Regions from separate parts of the Rothia sp. HMSC062H08 genome, predicted to be linked through region 1. Evidence: riboswitches for the same ligand, from Rfam matches in the RefSeq annotation. Region 1 holds a riboswitch; the other holds the start of a gene.
The links. A riboswitch is a leader RNA that binds a small molecule or an ion and turns the genes downstream of it on or off. The one in region 1 is predicted to bind thiamine pyrophosphate.
Positions count from the first base shown of each region.

Region 2: linked by a shared signal. The riboswitch ahead of HMPREF2765_RS03230 (bifunctional hydroxymethylpyrimidine kinase/phosphomethylpyrimidine kinase) and the one ahead of HMPREF2765_RS04600 (ECF transporter S component) in region 1 are both predicted to bind thiamine pyrophosphate.

Region 1 covers NZ_KV802666.1:96,100-99,508, reverse strand. Annotated here, with positions in the region: gene HMPREF2765_RS04610 (MFS transporter) at 14-1,423, opposite strand; gene HMPREF2765_RS04605 (DUF4235 domain-containing protein) at 1,584-1,817, opposite strand; TPP riboswitch at 2,085-2,185, shown strand; gene HMPREF2765_RS04600 (ECF transporter S component) at 2,244-2,876, shown strand; gene HMPREF2765_RS04595 (ABC transporter ATP-binding protein) at 2,965-3,409, shown strand, end outside.
Region 2 covers NZ_KV802665.1:125,380-128,788, forward strand. Annotated here, with positions in the region: gene HMPREF2765_RS03225 (ABC transporter ATP-binding protein) at 1-1,131, shown strand, start outside; TPP riboswitch at 1,342-1,540, shown strand; gene HMPREF2765_RS03230 (bifunctional hydroxymethylpyrimidine kinase/phosphomethylpyrimidine kinase) at 1,532-3,283, shown strand.

The DNA of each region.
Region 1 (3,409 bases):
GGTCCCGCCGCGGCTAAGACTTCACCTTCTCGCGGCGGTTGGCCCGCACCCGCAGGGGCCCGGGAGCCTCTACCGGAAGCAGCATCAGCAGACCCGCAACCACAACCACGAGGATGCCGACAACACCCCAAATCTGGGCGCCCAGAATACTCACGAACAGGCCGAAAAGCATCGGCGCCAGGAAGCTCGTGGCGCGGCCGGTCGTCGAGTACAGTCCGAACAGCTCACCCTCGGTGCCGGGCTCGGCCAGGCGAGCCAGGAACGTGCGGGAGGCCGACTGCGCCGGACCCACGAACAGGCACAGCAGCAGGGCGCATACCCAGAACACGCCCGGTTCGGGGAAGAACATCAGCGGGGTAGCCGCCAAGATAATGCCGACCAGCGAGATAACAATAATTGCCTTCGGGCCCAGGTAGTCATCCAGGTAGCCGCCCAGGATCGCGCCAGCCGCCGCGACAGCGCTACCGGCAATACCGAACAGAATCACCTCGGAAGTGCTGAAACCGAACGTGCCCGCCGCAAGAATACCGCCGAACGTAAAAATACCGGACAGACCATCACGGAACACCGCCGAAGCAATCAGGAACCACAGGGTCTGCGGGGACGTCATCTTCAGCCGCTTAATGGTGCGCCACAGCGCCTTGTAGGAGGCGAGCAGGCTACCCTGGCGGGCGGGGGAGAGACGCTCCATGCCCAGCTCCAGGAAACGCAGCTCGCGGGTGGGCAACACCTCCGGCAGGAAGCGCTCGCGGGTGCGCATCCGAATCAGCAGCGGCACGCAGAAGATGAGGCACCAGGCCGCGGCGAACAGGGTCACCGCGCGGATGTTGAGGGCCCCCTCCTCGCTCAAGCCCAGGGACGAGGGGGACAGCACGAAGCCCCACAGCACCACGGCCAGGGCGAGGATGCCGCCAATGTAACCGGCGGCCCAGCCGGTGCCCGAAATCTTACCGATATTATTCGGGTTCGAAACGCGCGGCAGCACCGCGTTGTAGTTCACGTACGCGAACTCGCTGAACACGCTCGCGGCAGACACCAGGAACACACCCAACCACAGGTAGCCCGGGTCGGGGGCGACGAAGAAGCACGCCGCCATCGAAGCGACCAGCAGTAGCGTGTTCACGCCGAGCCAGAAGATGCCGCGGCCAGACTTGTCGTTACGCTGACCGGTCACCGGCGCCAGAATCGCAATGAGGAACCCTGCAATGGTCAGACCCAGAGACAGCGCCGAGGAGGTCTCTTCGGGAGTGCCGAAATAGCTACTGGTCAGGTACACGGTGAAGATGAAGGTCATCATAATCGAGTCGAAGCTCGACGAACCAACATCCCACATGACCCAGGACGCGACCGAACGGCGGCTGTTCGCGTGGTCAACGACCCTACGCGGAGCCTTCGTCTTACGGCGGGGAGAAGAAATAGTCATAGTTGTGCTTTCGGATGCCGAGGTGGCGCTTCAGCGTAGCGGCGGCGTGAAACCGGCTGAAGTGGGGCGGGCGTGCTGAAGATGGAACACCAGGCGGTACGTACCGAGTGGAGATACGTACCGCCTAGTTCATGAACTTTCGCGCGGAAGGCGCAAAGTCTTAGTTGAAGAAACGACGCTGCAGGCGAGCAATACCGAAGCTCACTACAGCACCGACGACGGAGGTCGGAACGGTCCAGAGGATGACCTGACGCAGGGTGTCTTCAGAGTCGTGGGAAATGGCGGGAGGCTGGTTGCCGGTAGCCTTGGTCCAGGCTGCGCCCAGACCCTTACCAACCAGGGCAGTAGCGCCCATGTTGATACCCGCAATGGCAAGCTTAGCGACGGGGTTCATGTGTATCTCCTTAGCTGTATACGATGCGGCGTCCTGCCCGTGAACCCCTTCGGGGTTGGGTGAGAAAAGAGCGCCACTCCCTAGCGTATAGGGTTTAAGGCGTTCGTGCCGCCTTGGAGCCGCTCCGTCCCAAAATTGTACACCGTGCAATTCTGTAATGTGGGCAGAAGAAGAAAACAAAAAGCGGCAAATTGGCACGAACAGCCAGACACGCCTACAATCGAACCTGGGCTTCCACCTGCACCACAACGGTACGGACAAGGAAGCCCACAACGACAGGGGAGCGCCACCGAGGCGCTGAGAGTGCTAAGCAGACCCTCGAACCTGATCCGGTTAGTACCGGCGTAGGGAGTCGAATTTCTTCTCAATGCCCTCGTCCAATCAGAGGGCGAGGACATTCCCCTTCCAACGACGGAAGGATCACCAATGTCACAGAACGCAACCCCCGCCTCCCAGGCATCTAGCCAGGCAGAATCGAAGAAGCCGAACCTGCGCTGGCGAGTCAACGAAATCGTTATCGCCGCAGTTATCGCAGTAGCCTGCGCCGTCATCTTCTGGATCTGGGACATCGCAGTCGGCCCCGCCGCCAAAACTGCACTCGTAGCAGCACCCGAATTCCGCCCCATCGTCGCCGGCGCATGGCTGCTTGGCGGCACCCTCAGCGGCCTGCTCATCCGCAAGCCCGGTGCGGCACTCTTCGGTGAAATCGTCGCAGCATTCATCTCCGTGCTCTTCACCGGCGGCGCGTGGAGTGGTGAAATCCTGATTGCCGGCTTCTTCCAGGGCGTTGGCGCTGAAATCGCCTTCGCAATCTTCCGCTACCGTCGCTGGGACGCATTCGTAGCAGTCTTCGCCGGTGCGCTCAGCGGCCTGTTCATGGGTGTTAACGAAATCTTCATCTACTACCCCGACATGGAACCGGTCAAGGCAATCATCTACGTAGCGTGCGCCGTCATCTCCGGCGCAGTGATCGCAGGCTTCCTCGCATGGATTCTCGTGCAGAACCTCGCCAAGACCGGTGTGCTCTCCTCGCTGGCATCCGGCAAGACCCGCCGCTAACCACCAGCAACTATCCACCGGCTAGTCACTCACCACGAGTCACCACTCGGCACACTACAGCAGCCACACAAAAGGCTAAGGAACCATCATGGAAGCAACACCGCGCGGGGCGCGCATCGAGCTCAACAACTTCAGCTGGCACCACCCCGGACGCCCAGAACCCGTCATCAGCGGACTCAACCTCACCATCAACCCCGGTGAAAAAGTCCTGCTACTGGGCACCTCCGGCGCCGGCAAATCGACGCTCCTGCACGCCATCGCCGGTGTGCTCCACGATGACGACGGCGAATCCGCCGGCGGCACCATCACCATCAACGGGCAAGCACCCGCCGAAGCACGTGGCACCGCGGGCATGATGCAGCAGGACCCCGAATCCTCCATCGTCATGGCAACCGTCGGCAACGACGTCGCCTTCGGCCCCGAAAACCTGCGCGTACCCCGCGAAGAAATCTGGCGCCGCGTCACCGAAGCCCTCACCGCCGTAGGGCTCAACGACCTTGCCCTCGACCACCCCAGCAGCGCGCTGTCCGGCG
Region 2 (3,409 bases), on a different contig from region 1:
GTGCTGACCGAGAACATTCGCGGCACCTCCACAATCCGTGAGCTGGGCGTTCATACCGCCCGCGAAGATGCCTTCGCCGGTGAGAACAAGCGCCAGTTCGCCGCGCAGCTGGGCATGGTGCGCATCCGCCAGCTGTACTTCACCGTGGATGCCATCAACGCGTGGATCCCCACGATTCTGTGTATGCTCTGGGGCGCCGCCTGCGTGGCTCTCGGCTGGGCAAGCTGGGGTGCCGTAGCGACCGCCTCGGTCATGGTTTTCAGCCTCCGAATCCTCGCCGACATGCTGAACCACCACGTGAGCAGCCTGCGCATCATGCTCGTGAACATGGGCCGCGTGTTCGGTGTGGTCTCCTTGGCGAAGAAGCAGCGTGAGGCGCGTGCACAGCATCGCGCCGAAGCGTTCGCCGCCGTGTCTGATGAAGCCGTGAAGAACCCGGAGTACGCAATTAACTGCACCGACGTCTCCTACGGCTACTCGCCGGACGCCCTCGTTCTGGAAGGCATCAACCTGAAGATTCGCCGCGGTGAGGCGCTTGCCCTGGTGGGTCGTTCCGGTTCGGGTAAGACCACCCTGGCTCGTCTGATTGGTGGTTCGCTGACCGCCCTGGACGGCACCATCACCGTGATGGGTCGCCCGGTCGGTCACGGCGACTTCCCGACCGATGCCGCCGCCGACGGCCGCCCGCGCCTGCTGGTCTGCACCCAGGAAGCGCACGTCTTCTTCGGCACCCTCGCTGATAACTTTACGGTGGTCGTGCCGGATGCAACCGTCGAGCAGATGCGCGAGGCGCTGGACGCTATCGGTGCCCGCTGGTGGCGCGATCTGCCGCAGGGCATGGATACTGTCGTCAGCGGAGCGGATTCGCCGCTGACTCGCGACCAGATTCAGCAGCTGGCGCTGGCACGTATTGTGCTTGCTGACCCGCACGCCGTGATTCTGGACGAGTCCACCACTCAGCTGGAGCTCGCGGACGCAACCGAGTCCCTGAGCGCCGTGCTGGCGAACCGTGCGGTGCTGATCATTTCGCACGATGCGCGTATCGCCTCGCTGGCTGACCGTGCGGTCCTGCTGCACGAGGGCAGGATCATTGCGGAGGGTTCACCGGCAGAGATTTTCGCCCTGACCTAAGCCCGGAGGATAAGCCCGGCTGATAGTGCCCGGTACCGTGTGAAGCGGTGCCGGGCACTACTCGTTTAACGGGTGGTTTCCGTACAAGGGTGCGCTGAAATCGGCGGCGGGGAGCCCCTGTAGCAACGCAAGACTCAAACGAAAATTTCGGAGAGATTCACTTGTCACCCGCAAAACTTTCAGCTACTAAGAATCATTGTGATAACCTGGCAGAGCGATATGGGGTGCCTTGAGACGCCCGCGACCCGCTAACCTGCCAAACTAACCGCCCAACGAAGGGCTACGGCACAGCGAAGAGCTACAGCACAGCGGGCGCACGAAACGGCGTAATAACACTCAAGGCTGAGAGAATCACCCATTGAACCTGCTCTAGTTCGAACTAGCGAAGGGATTATCGATCATGGCAGAGCAGCCTACTGCGCCCGCGTGCGCACCCACTACCAACCCTGTACCCGGCGCGAGCGCCTCCGGAGCATCCGGGGCACCGCAGACAGCTCGGGTGCCGAGGGTTCTCTCCATTGCCGGAACCGACCCCTCCGGCGGTGCAGGTATTCAGGCGGACCTCAAGTCCATTGCCGCATCCGGCGGTTACGGCATGTGCGTGACTACCTCACTGGTCGCCCAAAACACGTGCGGGGTTCGTGAAGTATTCACCCCGCCCCTGGAATTTTTGACCGCGCAGCTTGCCGCCGTTTTTGATGACGTCACGGTTGACGCCGTGAAAATCGGCATGCTCGGCGACGCAGACACGATCCGCACCGTCCGCACCTGGCTGAGCGAGCATCCGGTGCCCGTGGTTGTGCTCGACCCGGTCATGATTGCTTCCAGCGGTGACCGCCTGCTGCAGGCGGAAGCGGAGCAGGCGCTGCGCGATCTCGTGCCGCTCGTGAATGTGATTACCCCGAACATTCCGGAGCTTGCCGTGCTCTGTGAGAAGGAGCCCGCCCAGACTTTCGATGAGGCGCACGAGCAGGCGGCGAACCTTGCGGCGGCGACCGGAACTACCGTGATTGTGAAGGGCGGCCACCTGTGTGGTCAGGACGCCGGTAACACCGCGGTCTTCCCGGATGGCACCTGCGCGCATGTGCGTACCCCGCGCCTGGAGAGCCGCAATACGCATGGCACCGGATGCTCCCTGTCCTCCTCGCTGGCAACCCGCCTGGGCGTGGAACTGCTCCAGCATGCCGAAGCCCCAGGACACACCGAAGCCCCAGAGCACGCTGCAGACCAGCAGCTGACCAGCGAAGACACCCACCGCGCCCTGCAGTGGAGCACCCGCTGGCTCCACGAATCCATCGCCGCAGGCGCCGGTCTGCAAGTTGGCTCCGGTGAGGGCCACGGCCCGGTGGACCACGCCGCCCGTGCCCGCCGCCTGGAGGCTGCCGCCTCCGCGTACCCGTGGCATCACCTGCTCGCCACCACCGACTCTGAGGGTAATACTCTGGACGGCACCAGCCCGGAGCGTCTGCTGCCGGTCAGCCCCGTGCCCGCCGGTGAAGCCGTTGTAAAGCCCGCCGGACCCTGGACCGCCGCCCTCTGGGCAGCCGGTGGCGAAACCTGGCACCAGATCCTGGACCTGCCCTTCGTGCGTGCCCTCGGTGACGGCACCCTCGACGAGGACCTGTTCGCCTTCTACCTGGACCAGGACGCCCTCTACCTGCGGGATTATTCGCGTGCGCTCGCGACTCTCTCGGCGCGTGCTGATACAGCTGAGGCGCAGGTGCACTGGGCCGCCGGTGCGCATGAGGCGATTGCCGCCGAATCGCAACTGCACGAGGGCTGGCTGGCGAACCGTGCGCGTCTGGGTGGCCCCTCGCCGATTACGATGGGGTACACGAATTTCCTGCGTGCCTCCGCCGCCGGTGATGATTACGTGGTCGGTGCCGCCGCTATCTTGCCCTGCTACTGGCTCTACGAAGAGGTGGGCGCTGTGCTCTCCTCGCAGAATCACGCGGACCACCCGTACGCGGAGTGGTTGAGCATGTACGGTGGCGAAGAATTCGCCGCGGATGTGGCACGTAGCCTCGCGGAGGTGGAGCGTGCGTTCGAGGCGGCTTCACCGGCTCAGCGTGTGCGTGCGGCGCAGGCGTACCTGTCGGCGTGCGTGTACGAGCGTGAGTTCTTTGACCAGGCGCACCGAGCATTGCGTTAGATTGCCGGGAGCTGCGCTAGATGACTGGCGCTGCGCTAGGGGCACACCGGAGCCAGCTCGCAGGTGCTATAGGTACCGATGCTTTAGGCGCCGGTTTTTGGGCTGAATACCGCCCCGGCATGGTGC